One region of the Peterkaempfera bronchialis genome, then DNA from elsewhere that is predicted to be linked to it. Evidence: riboswitches for the same ligand, from Rfam matches in the RefSeq annotation. Region 1 holds a riboswitch; the other holds the start of a gene.
The links. A riboswitch is a leader RNA that binds a small molecule or an ion and turns the genes downstream of it on or off. The one in region 1 is predicted to bind S-adenosylmethionine.
Positions count from the first base shown of each region.

Region 1 (5,910 bases):
GTCGGGCGTGCCCGCGCCGAAGGAGACCCGGATCGCGTTGAGGCTGCGCTCCCCCGGCAGGGAGGGCTCGGGGGCGCCGCACTCCGAGGGTGCGTCCGCGGTGCCGCCGAGCAGGGTGCGCACCAGCGGGTGGGCGCAGAAGAGGCCGTCGCGCACCCCGATGCCGTACTCGGCGGAGAGCGCGGCGGCGAGGTGCGAGCTGTTCCAGCCACGGACCACAAAGGAGAGCACACCCACCCGCGCGTGGTCCTCGCCGAAGAGGCTGAGCACCTGCACCTCGGGGATCTCCGCCAGGCCGGTCCGCAGCCGGGCGAGCAGCCGCTGCTCGCGGGCCTGGAGCGCGTCGAAGCCGGTCTCGGAGAGCGCCCGGCAGGCAGAGGCCACCGCATAGGCGCCGATGACATTGGGCGAACCCGCCTCGTGCCGGGCCGGGCCGCTGTGCCACTCCACGGCGACCGAGCCGTCCGCCGCGCGGGCGACGGTACGGCTGGCGCCGCCGCCGGCCAGGTACGGCTCGGCGGCGTCCAGCCAGTCGCTGCGGCCGGCCAGCACCCCCGCGCCGAACGGCGCGTACAGCTTGTGCCCGGAGAAGGCCACCCAGTCCACGCCGAGTTCGCGCACCGACACCCGGTGGTGGGGGGCCAGTTGGGCGGCGTCCAGCACCACCCGGGCGCCGTACCGGTGGGCGGTCTCGGTCAGCTCGGCGACCGGCCAGATCTCGCCGGTGACATTGGAGGCGCCGGTGACGCAGAGCAGCGTGGGGCCCTCGGGTGCGGCGGCCAGTGCCTCCTCCAAGGCGGCCACGGCCTGCTGCGGCGAGCGGGGGGCGGGCAGGTAGTCGGCGGTGAGGCCGTCGCGGCGCCAGGGCAGCAGCGAGGCGTGGTGCTCGGTCTCGAAGGCGAGGACGCGGGTGCCGGCCGGGAGCGCCGAGGCCAGCAGGTTGAGCGAGTCGGTGGTGGCCCGGGTGAAGACCACCTGGTCGTCCTCGCGCAGGTCCAGGAAGTCGGCCACGGCCTGCCGGCTCTGCTCGAAGAGGTCGGTGGAGAGCTGGGAGAGGTATCCGGCGCCCCGGTGGACGCTGCCGTAGTAGGGGGCGTACGCGGCGACGTCGTCCCAGACCCGCTGGAGGGCCGGGGCGCTGGCGGCGTAGTCGAGGGCGGCGTAGGCCACCTTCTCGCCGCCGACCAGCGGCACCTCGACCTCCCGGCCGAGCACGGGCAGCGGGCCGCAGTCGGCGGCAGCAGAGGCGGCGGAGGCAGAAGCGGCGGAGGCGGCGGTGAGGGGCTGAGCGGTCATGGCGGGGCTCCTGGAGGTGCGAAGGCGTGCGCGGGCAGGGGCGACCGAGGCACGGCGAAGCCACGCCGGAGCGGCACAGCCGGGCGGGCTGCGGGGCTGTGGCGGGTTGCGGTGGGTCGACCCCGGGGCCGTACGGGGGCGCGCGAAGAGCAGCGCGCCGTTCGGCGAGGGGGAGGGAGGAGGCCGGTGGCCTCTAGCGCATTCGCTTCGTCACGGTATGACTCCTCGGGACCAGGACCCCTGAAGTCTCACGAGGGGTCCGCGCTTGCCGTACGGCGTCTCTGCCGTGCGACCTGGTCTTCACCCGGGGCACCCCGCCACGGACGGAGGGTTGCCGGACAGCCAGCCGGGGCTTGCGGTGCTGTCACTCATGACCTGCCGAGGATTATGGCAGAGGACCGGCCGCCGTCCACACTGCCGTCCGCGATGCGGACAGCCGGGGGGTCGGTGCCGGTCCTCTGCCGTACGGGTCAGCCGCGCGCGGTGGCCGCCGCCCAGCGCTCCAGGGTGCGTTGCGCCGCCCCGGTGTCGAGGGCGTCCGCCGCCCGCTGGACACCGGCCGCCAACTGCTCGGTCAGCGGCGCTTCGGTGAGGTCCAGCGCGGTGAGGGCCGCGGCGGTGTTGAGCAGCACCGCGTCCCGTACCGGTCCGCGCTCCCCGGCCAGCAGCCGGCGGGCCACCTCGGCGTTGTGGGAGGCGTCGGCGCCGCGCAGCGCCTCGATGGGGACCAGCGGGATGTCCAGGTCGCGCGGGTCGAAGGCGGTCTCGGTGACGGCGCCGTCCCGGACCACCCAGACGTGGGAGGGGGCGGTGACGGTGAGCTCGTCCAGGCCGTCGTCGCCTCGGAAGACCAGGGCGGTGGAGCCGCGCCGGGCCAGCACCCCGGCCATGATCCCGGCCATCCGGGTGTCGAAGCAGCCGATCGCGGAGGAGGTGACCCTGGCCGGATTGGTGAGCGGGCCGAGGAAGTTGAACGCGGTGGGGATGGCCAGCTCGCTGCGGGCCGGGGCGGCGTGCCGCATCGCGGGGTGGAACCTGGCCGCGAAGCAGAAGGTGATGCCGACCTCCTCGGCGACCTCCGCCACCCGGCGGGCGGAGAGGTCCAGGCTGATGCCCAGCTTCTCCAGTACGTCGGAGGAGCCGCTGGCGGAGGAGGAGGCCCGGTTGCCGTGCTTGACGACCTTGGCCCCGGCGGCGGCGGCGACGATCGCCGACATGGTGGAGATGTTGACCGTCTTGGCCCGGTCGCCGCCGGTCCCGACGATGTCCACGGCGGGCCCGGGGACCTCCAGCGGCTCGGCGTAGGCGTACATCGCCTCGACCAGGCCGCTGACCTCCTCCACGGTCTCGCCCTTGGCGCGCAGCGCCACCATGAACCCGGCCACCTGGACCGGGGTGGCCTCGCCGCTCATGATCCGTGCCATGGCCCAGGCGGTGTCGGCCTCGGTGAGGTCCTGGCGCTGCACGAGTGCAGTCAGGACATCCGGCCAGGACCGTGCCTGCACGGGGTCGCCGCCGCCGTTCGCAGGTGCCACGTTCGCCATGACCAACTCCAGCCTTCGCCTGTACGGACAGTAGGGAAAAGGCCACCCTATCCAGCAGGAGAGAAGGGGCGCCTCGATCCGGGCACCCCTTCTCTCCTGGTGAGACGGGCTCTCCTGGCGGGACGGCTCAGGACGCGGCGTGCGCCCGGTCGGCGGCCCGGGAGCGCAGCAGCTCGGCCGCGGCTCCGGCCAGTGCCACCGGGTCGACCGGGTGGGAGACGGCGGCGTCGGCGCGGCTCCAGGCGGCCAGCCAGGAGTCCTGCGGCCGGCCGATCAGCACCAGCACCGGCGGGCAGCCGTAGATCTCGTCCTTGAGCTGGCGGCAGAGGCCCATGCCGCCGGCCGGCACCGCCTCGCCGTCCAGCACGCAGAGGTCGATGCCGCCTCCGCTCTTACGGGTGGCGTCCAGCGCGCGGACCACCGCGGGCGCCGTCGCGCACTCCAGGTACTCCACCGCCGGCAGGTCGGCCGCGGGCCGCCGGCCGAGGGCCAGGCGCACCTGCTCGCGGGTATTGCGGTCGTCGCTGTAGACGAGGACGGTGACGGTCTCGTGCGCCATGGACGATGCCCCCGGGGACTCGGCGGGATGTGATCGGGACCACTTGACTGCTGCTGGATGGTACTCCGGATCACGGCCCGCGACACCCCGCCTGAGCCGTTGGAGGGTACGTCACAAGCTGGACACACCGAGGGACCACCCCCGGAGTGAAGGCGGAATAAGGGACCGACATAATGTCGGTCGTGGCGACAGCAACAGCAGTAGAAACCGGGCACGCGCACGGATCGGTCAACCGACCGAACATGGTCAGCGTCGGAACCATCGTCTGGTTGAGTTCCGAACTGATGTTCTTCGCGGCCCTCTTCGCGATGTACTTCACGCTCCGGTCCGTGACGGGGCCCGACTTCTGGCACTCGAAGGCGCATGCGCTCAACGTGCCCTTCTCCGCGACCAACACCACGATCCTGGTGCTCTCCTCGTTCACCTGCCAGATGGGTGTCTTCGCCGCCGAGCGCGGCGACGTGAAGAAGCTCCGCTCGTGGTTCGTGCTGACCTTCATCATGGGCGCGATCTTCATCGGCGGTCAGATCTTCGAGTACACCGAGCTGGTCAAGGAGGACGGCCTGTCGCTGTCCTCGGACCCGTACGGCACGGTGTTCTACCTGACCACCGGCTTCCACGGCCTCCACGTGACGGGTGGCCTGATCGCCTTCCTGCTGGTCCTCGGCCGTACGTACGCCGCCAGGCGGTTCACCCACGAGCAGGCCACGGCCGCCATCGTGGTGTCCTACTACTGGCACTTCGTCGACGTCGTCTGGATCGGCCTCTTCGCGACCATCTACCTGATCAAGTAGCGGTCACCGGCCGACCTGCCTGCCGACCGGCACCTCCAGACGACCAAGATCCTCACACCGGGGTTATCCGTGAAAAAGCTCTCCGCACGACGGCGCCACCCGCTGGCGGCGCTTGTCGTCCTACTCTTCGCGCTCGCGGCCACCGGGGGGCTGTACGCCGCGTTCGCGCCCGCCGAGAAGGCGCAGGCCGACACCTCCTCGCAGTCGCTCAGCATCGAGGAGGGCAAGAAGCTCTACGCCGTCGGCTGCTCCTCCTGCCACGGCCTCAACGGCCAGGGCTCCAGCGACGGCCCGACGCTGGTGGGCGTGGGCGGGGCTGCGGTCGACTTCCAGGTCGGTACCGGACGCATGCCGGCGCAGCAGCCCGGCGCGCAGGTGCCTGCCAAGAAGAACATCTACTCGCAGGCCCAGATCGACCAGCTCGCCGCGTATGTCGCCTCGCTCGGCCCTGGTCCGGTGCCCCCGCTGCCGGGCCAGTACGACCCGGCCAAGGGTGACGTCGCCGCGGGCGGAGAGCTCTTCCGCACCAACTGCGCGCAGTGCCACAACTTCGCCGGCAAGGGCGGTGCCCTGACCAACGGCAAGTACGCCCCGGCGCTGGACAGCACCTCGCCGAAGCACATCTACGAGGCCATGCAGACCGGCCCGCAGAACATGCCCTCCTTCCCCGACTCGGTCATGCCCGAGAAGCAGAAGCGCGACATCGTCGCATACGTCCGCCACGCCGCCGAGGCGCCCAGCCCGGGCGGTATGGACCTCGGCAGCCTCGGCCCGGTGGCCGAGGGCCTCTTCGGCTGGATCTTCGGGCTGGGCGCGCTGATCGCCGTCGCCATCTGGGTCGCCGCCCACACCACCAAGGCCAAGAAGTCATGAGCCAGGACATGTCTGAAGAGAACCTGCCGGAGCGCCGCAGCTCCGAGAGCCACGAGGTGGCCGCGCACGACGACCCGTTCGCCGACCCGGGGCTGCCGCCCCACGAGGTCCGCCGCACGGACATCGACGAGCGGGCTGCCAAGCGCGCCGAGCGCCAGGTGGCGCTGCTGTTCACGGTCTCGATGCTGGCCACCGTCGCCTTCATCGCCTCGTATGTCGCCTTCGACATCGACACGATCGTGTTCATCTGGCCGTTCGGCCACGTCAGCCTCCTCAACTTCGCCCTGGGCATCACCCTCGGCGTCGCGCTCTTCTGCATCGGCGCCGGCGCGGTCCACTGGGCCCGCACGCTGATGTCGGACGTCGAGGTCGCCGACGAGCGCCACCCGATCGAGGCTTCGGAGGAGGTCCGGAGCAAGGTCATCGCCGACTTCAAGCAGGGCGCCGCCGAGAGCGGCTTCGGCCGCCGCAAGCTGCTCCGCAACACCCTGATCGGCTCCATGGCGCTGGTCCCGCTCTCCGGTGTGGTGCTGCTGCGCGACCTCGGGCCGCTGCCCGAGAAGAAGCTGGAGCACACCGGCTGGGACCAGGCCACCCCGGCCGCGCCGCTCAAGCTGGTCTCGATGAACACCGAGCAGCCGCTGAAGGCCGAGGACATCACGGTCGGCTCGCTGGTCTTCGCCATGCCCGAGACCCTGTCGATGGACTCCGAGAACTTCCAGGAGGCCATCGCCAAGGACGCGGTGATGCTGGTGCGCATCGCGCCGGAGGACATCAAGGACCGCCCCTCGCGTGACATGGGCTTCGAGGGCGTCCTCGCCTTCTCGAAGATCTGCACCCACGT
Region 1 is NZ_CP031264.1:1,490,427-1,496,336, forward strand. It holds gene C7M71_RS06510 (aminotransferase class V-fold PLP-dependent enzyme) at 1-1,296, opposite strand, end outside; SAM riboswitch class IV at 1,553-1,672, opposite strand; gene trpD (anthranilate phosphoribosyltransferase) at 1,767-2,840, opposite strand; gene C7M71_RS06520 (response regulator transcription factor) at 2,968-3,399, opposite strand; gene ctaE (aa3-type cytochrome oxidase subunit III) at 3,573-4,193, shown strand; gene qcrC (cytochrome bc1 complex diheme cytochrome c subunit) at 4,263-5,066, shown strand; gene qcrA (cytochrome bc1 complex Rieske iron-sulfur subunit) at 5,075-5,910, shown strand, end outside.

Region 2 (5,910 bases), 1.4 Mb from region 1:
CAGGCCGGCCTCGCCCAGCGCGTCCACCAGCAGGCCCAGCTCCACGCCGTAGCCGGTGGGGAAGTGCAGCCGCTCCAGCAGCGACCGGCGGGCCGCGTACTCGCCGCCCAGCGGCTGGACGAACCCGGCCAGCTGCGGCCAGTGCAGATTGAGCAGCGGCCTGGCCACCAGTTCGGTCACCCGGCCGCCGCCGGCCGGGACCACCGCGCCCTCGGTCTCCAGCGGCCGGTCGTACATCGCCTTCACCAGCTGGAGGTCCGGGTCGGTCAGCAGCGGGCCGACGATCCCGGAGACGAAGTCGGCGGAGAACTCCCGGAGGTCGGCGTCCACAAAGCAGACGATCTCGCCGCTGGTCACCAGCAGCGACCGCCACAGCACCTCGCCCTTGCCCGGCACCGACGGCACTCGGGGGAGTATCGCGTCGCGGTGCACCACCCGCGCCCCGGCAGCCGCCGCCACCTCGGCCGTGCGGTCGCCGGACCCGGAGTCCAGCACCACCAGCTCGTCCACCAGCGGCACCCGCTCCATCAGCTCGCGGCGGATCACCGAGACGATCCCGCCGACGGTGGACTCCTCGTCCAGCGCGGGCAGGACCACGCTGATGGTTCCCGCCGCCCCCGCCGCCTCCTTGGCCGCGCACAGGGTGCGCAGCGGCCGGTCGGCGGCGGACCAGGACCGGCGGCGCAGCCAGCCCTCCACCTCGTCGAGCACTCGGTTCTCTCCTGTCACGGCGGTCCTATGATCCATCTCGCGTGGCGGACGGCTCCCTGGAGGGCCGGGTCCGTCGGTTACAGTCTTGGACAAGCGATACGACCATCGCATGCCGGGGTCGATTGCTGACAAATGCGTCCTCAGGACGCCATAGAGCTCATCCAGAGGGACAGAGGGAACGGCCCGACGAAGTCCCGGCAACCCTCCCACCGGCTTCGCCCGTCATCTGCGAGGCCCCGGTGGGCAAGGTGCCAATTCCGTCCTGCGGCGAGATGCGCCGCAGGGAAGATGAGGAGAGAGGCCCTCGCCCATGGCTGTGCAGACCGTCGCACCCGCTGCGGACACCCCCACCGTCGATCTCGGTCCCGCCGTCGCGCTCTCCTGTCGCGAATGCGGCGCCCGGTCCCCGCTCGGCCCCAGCTTCGCCTGTCCGGAGTGTTTCGGGCCGCTGGAGATCGCGTACGACCTCCCGAGCGGCGACCCCGAGGCCCTGCGCAAGCAGATCGAGGCCGGCCCCACCAACATCTGGCGGTACGCTCCGCTGCTGCCCGTCCCCGCGGATGTGGCCTCCCTCCCCGGCCTCAACCCGGGCTGGACCAAGCTGGTCCGGGCCGACAACCTGGCGGCCGAGCTGGGCGTCACCGGCGGCCTGCACATCAAGGACGACTCCGGCAACCCGACCCACTCCTTCAAGGACCGGGTCGTGGCCATCGCCGTCCAGGCCGCCCGCACCTTCGGCTTCACCACCCTCTCCTGCTCCTCCACCGGCAACCTGGCCGGTGCGGTCGGCGCTGCCGCCGCCCGGGCGGGCTTCCGCTCCTGCGTCTTCATCCCGCACGACCTGGAGGCCGGCAAGGTCGTCATGGCCGCCGTCTACGGCGGCGAGCTGGTGGCCATCGAGGGCAGCTACGACGACGTCAACCGCTTCTGCTCGGAGCTGATCGGCGACCCGGTCGGCGAGGGCTGGGGCTTTGTCAACGTCAACCTCCGCCCCTACTACGCCGAGGGCTCCAAGACCCTGGCGTACGAGATCTGCGAGCAGCTCGGCTGGCGGCTGCCGGACCAGATCGTGATCCCGGTGGCCTCCGGCTCCCAGCTCACCAAGATCGACAAGGGGCTGAAGGAGCTGATCGCCCTCGGCCTGGTCGAGGAGAAGCCGTACCGGATCTTCGCCGCCCAGGCCACCGGCTGCTCGCCGGTCGCCGCCGCCTACAAGGCCGGCCATGACGTGGTGCGCCCGGTGAAGCCGGACACCATCGCCAAGTCGCTGGCGATCGGCAACCCCGCCGACGGCCCGTACGTCCTGGACATCGCCCGCCGCACCGGCGGCGCCGTGGAGGACGTCTCGGACGCCGAGGTGGTCGACGCCATCAAGCTGCTCGCCCGGACCGAGGGCATCTTCGCCGAGACCGCCGGCGGCGTCACCGTCGGCGTGCTGCGCAAGCTGCTGGAGAAGGGCCTCCTCGACCCCGCCGCCGAGACCGTGGTGCTCAACACCGGCGACGGACTCAAGACCCTGGACGCGGTCGCCGGCACCGGCCCGACCGCGACCATCCGCCCCACCCTTGCTTCGTTCCGAGAGGCTGGCCTCGCATGAGCGTCAACGTCCGCATCCCCACCATCCTGCGCACCTACACCGGCGGCGCCGCCGAGGTGACCGCCGAGGGCACCACCCTCGCCGAGGTCATCGACCACCTGGAGGCCAACCACACCGGCATCCGGGCGCGGCTGCTGGACGACGCGGGCAAGCTGCGCCGCTTTGTGAACGTCTATGTCAACGACGACGATGTGCGGTTCGCCGAGGGGCTGGGGACCGCCACCCCGGACGGCATCGGGATCTCCATCATCCCGGCCGTCGCCGGCGGCTGCTGAACGTCGAATTCCGGCCGGGCGCCGGTCCGCGGTCAATCGATCGCGGACCGGCGCCCGGCCGCTTTTCGCGGGTCTGCGGTGGCCATGCGCTGCTTATGGGCGGAGAGGACCTGTGAGGATCGTGTGGCCCGGGCACGTCCATCCACCGGAAGCGCGATAGAGTGGGCTCCGGTCGGCGGTGGCTTGTTCCATGGCATACGACATGGACGGCCCCACCTGTTTCTGTACCGCCACCGTGCATTCCAAACCTCTCGACCTCTCCGCACGGCAGCACGTCCGCTCTTTGAGACGGGCGCCCGTCACGCACGCCCTGACTGCCGTGGCGCGTCACAATTCTGGGCGCGAATTGTCGCGCAGGTCCGCTATGTCCGGCCCGTATTGCCTTCCGCTGCGGGATTTGCCCCGGAACACCCGTTAGCGCACTTCCGGATTTCTCGTCCATTTGCTCTGTTGCACAGGGCATCGATGCGGATACATTCAGCCGCGGTCGACACGCTCACCCGCATGGGCTCTGCTTCGGGGGGGCCGAGGTGGGCGGTCGTCCCGGGTCCGCGGAGTGCGGGTCCGTGAAAGGGCCAGTACTAGGGGAGTTTGGAATGGCTCAGGGCACCGTCAAGTGGTTCAACGCGGAGAAGGGGTACGGCTTCATCGCGGTCGACGGTGGTGCGGACGTGTTCGTCCACTACAGCGCGATCCAGATGGACGGCTACCGCACCCTCGAGGAGGGCCAGCGGGTCGAGTTCGAGATCTCGCAGGGCCAGAAGGGCCCGCAGGCGGACATGGTCCGTCTCGCCGGCTGACCGCCGGCCGTCTCGTCTGCGACCACGGCCACCGACCGGAGAAGCGCCCGGACCGATGCGCCCGGCGGCTGTGACCGCCTCGGCGCCGAAGCGGACCCGGCCAGTGCTCCACACGGTCTTCGCGGGCCCGCACCCGAACACTCGGGTGCGGGCCCGCCGTCGTGTCCGCCCCCGAAACCCCGGCCATTGAGCTTGCACTCCTCGGGGGAGAGTGCTAACTATTGCGTTAGCACTCTGAGGTTGAGAGTGACAGCGGACCGGGTCGGTGAGGCTCCCGGGCGGTGGGGAAAGGACCCACGCGGCCAGGGGCCGTCCGTCGCGGGCGCCACGCGGTCCGGAGCATGCCATCCCTCCCCCAGCCTCTGGCCGGGGGGACCCCCATGGAGGACCATCCCACATGGCCAAGATCATCGCGTTCGACGAGGAAGCGCGCCGCGGCCTCGAGCGCGGGATGAACCAGCTCGCCGACGCCGTCAAGGTCACGCTGGGCCCCAAGGGCCGCAACGTCGTCCTTGAGAAGAAGTGGGGCGCCCCCACGATCACCAATGACGGCGTCTCCATCGCCAAGGAGATCGAGCTCGAGGACCCGTACGAGAAGATCGGCGCGGAGCTCGTCAAGGAGGTCGCCAAGAAGACCGACGACGTCGCGGGTGACGGCACCACCACCGCCACCGTGCTCGCCCAGGCTCTCGTCCGCGAGGGTCTGCGCAACGTCGCCGCCGGCGCCAACCCGATGGCCCTCAAGCGCGGCATCGAGGCGGCTGTCGAGGCCGTCTCCGCCCAGCTGCTTGAGCAGGCCAAGGACGTGGAGACCCGCGAGCAGATCGCCTCCACCGCCTCCATCTCCGCCGCTGACCCGCAGATCGGCGAGCTCATCGCCGAGGCGATGGACAAGGTCGGCAAGGAAGGCGTCATCACCGTCGAGGAGAGCAACACCTTCGGTCTGGAGCTTGAGCTCACCGAGGGCATGCGCTTCGACAAGGGCTACATCTCGGCCTACTTCGCGACTGACCTGGAGCGGATGGAGGCGTCGTTCGACGACCCGTACATCCTGATCGCCAACTCCAAGATCAGCTCCGTCAAGGACCTGCTGCCGATCCTCGAGAAGGTCATGCAGAGCGGCAAGCCGCTGCTGATCATCGCCGAGGACGTCGAGGGCGAGGCCCTGTCGACCCTGGTGGTCAACAAGATCCGCGGCACCTTCAAGTCCGTCGCCGTCAAGGCCCCGGGCTTCGGCGACCGCCGCAAGGCCATGCTGGGTGACATCGCCATCCTCACCGGCGGCCAGGTCATCTCCGAGGAGGTCGGCCTCAAGCTGGAGAACGCCGGCGTCGACCTGCTGGGCCGCGCCCGCAAGGTCGTCATCACCAAGGACGAGACCACCATCGTCGACGGTGCCGGTGACGCCGACCAGATCCAGGGCCGCGTCAACCAGATCCGCGCCGAGATCGAGAACTCCGACTCGGACTACGACCGCGAGAAGCTCCAGGAGCGCCTCGCCAAGCTGGCCGGCGGCGTCGCCGTCATCAAGGCCGGCGCGGCCACCGAGGTGGAGCTCAAGGAGCGCAAGCACCGCATCGAGGACGCGGTGCGCAACGCCAAGGCCGCCGTCGAGGAGGGCATTGTCGCCGGTGGCGGCGTCGCCCTGCTGCAGGCCGGCGTGGCGTTCGAGAAGCTGGAGCTGGACGGCGACGAGGCCACCGGTGCCAACATCGTCAAGGTCGCGCTGGAGGCCCCGATCAAGCAGATCGCGGCCAACGCCGGGCTTGAGGGCGGCGTCGTGGTGGAGAAGGTGCGCAACCTTCCCGCCGGCCACGGCCTGAACGCGGCCACCGGCGAGTACGTCGACCTGGTCGCCTCGGGCATCATCGACCCGGCCAAGGTCACCCGCTCCGCCCTCCAGAACGCGGCCTCCATCGCCGCGCTCTTCCTCACCACCGAGGCCGTCATCGCCGACAAGCCGGAGAAGGCCGCTGCCCCGGCCGGCGGCGGCATGCCGGGCGGTGACATGGACTTCTGATCCGGTCTTCGGATCAGGCCAGTCCTGGAACAGACCGAAGGGCGGCTCCCCGACACGGGGGAGCCGCCCTTCGGTGTGCCCGGCTAAGGGCGGGGAGGGCGACCCTGCCTGCTCCGGGCCAGCGCCTCGCGCAGCCGGCCCCGCGACTCGGTGAGGAGGCGGGCGGCGGTCTCCGGGTCGAGGTCGGCGAGCAGGCAGAGGATGGCGGGCTTCACCTCGCCGCCGGTGGCGGCCAGGGCGGCCGACACCTCCTCGTCGGAGCAGCCGGTGGCCTGGGCGACCAGGCGGTGGGCGCGGGCGCGGAGTTTGGCGTTGGTGGGGCGGAGGTCCACCATCAGGTTCCCGTAGGTCTTGCCGAGGCGGACCATGGTGAGCGTCGAGACCATGTTGAGCACCAGCTTCTGCGCCGTGCCCGCCTTCAGCCGGGTGGACCCCGCGATCAGTTCCGGGCCGGTCGCCACCTCGATGGCGTACGCGGCGGCGGCTGCCAGCTCCGAGCCCGGGTTG
Region 2 is NZ_CP031264.1:2,934,009-2,939,918, reverse strand. It holds gene C7M71_RS12945 (glucosyl-3-phosphoglycerate synthase) at 1-711, opposite strand, end outside; SAM riboswitch class I at 866-1,006, shown strand; gene thrC (threonine synthase) at 1,022-2,308, shown strand; gene C7M71_RS12935 (MoaD/ThiS family protein) at 2,305-2,583, shown strand; gene C7M71_RS12930 (cold-shock protein) at 3,180-3,383, shown strand; gene groL (chaperonin GroEL) at 3,781-5,403, shown strand; gene murQ (N-acetylmuramic acid 6-phosphate etherase) at 5,487-5,910, opposite strand, start outside.
Region 2: another riboswitch for S-adenosylmethionine. It lies ahead of thrC (threonine synthase); the one in region 1 lies ahead of C7M71_RS06510 (aminotransferase class V-fold PLP-dependent enzyme).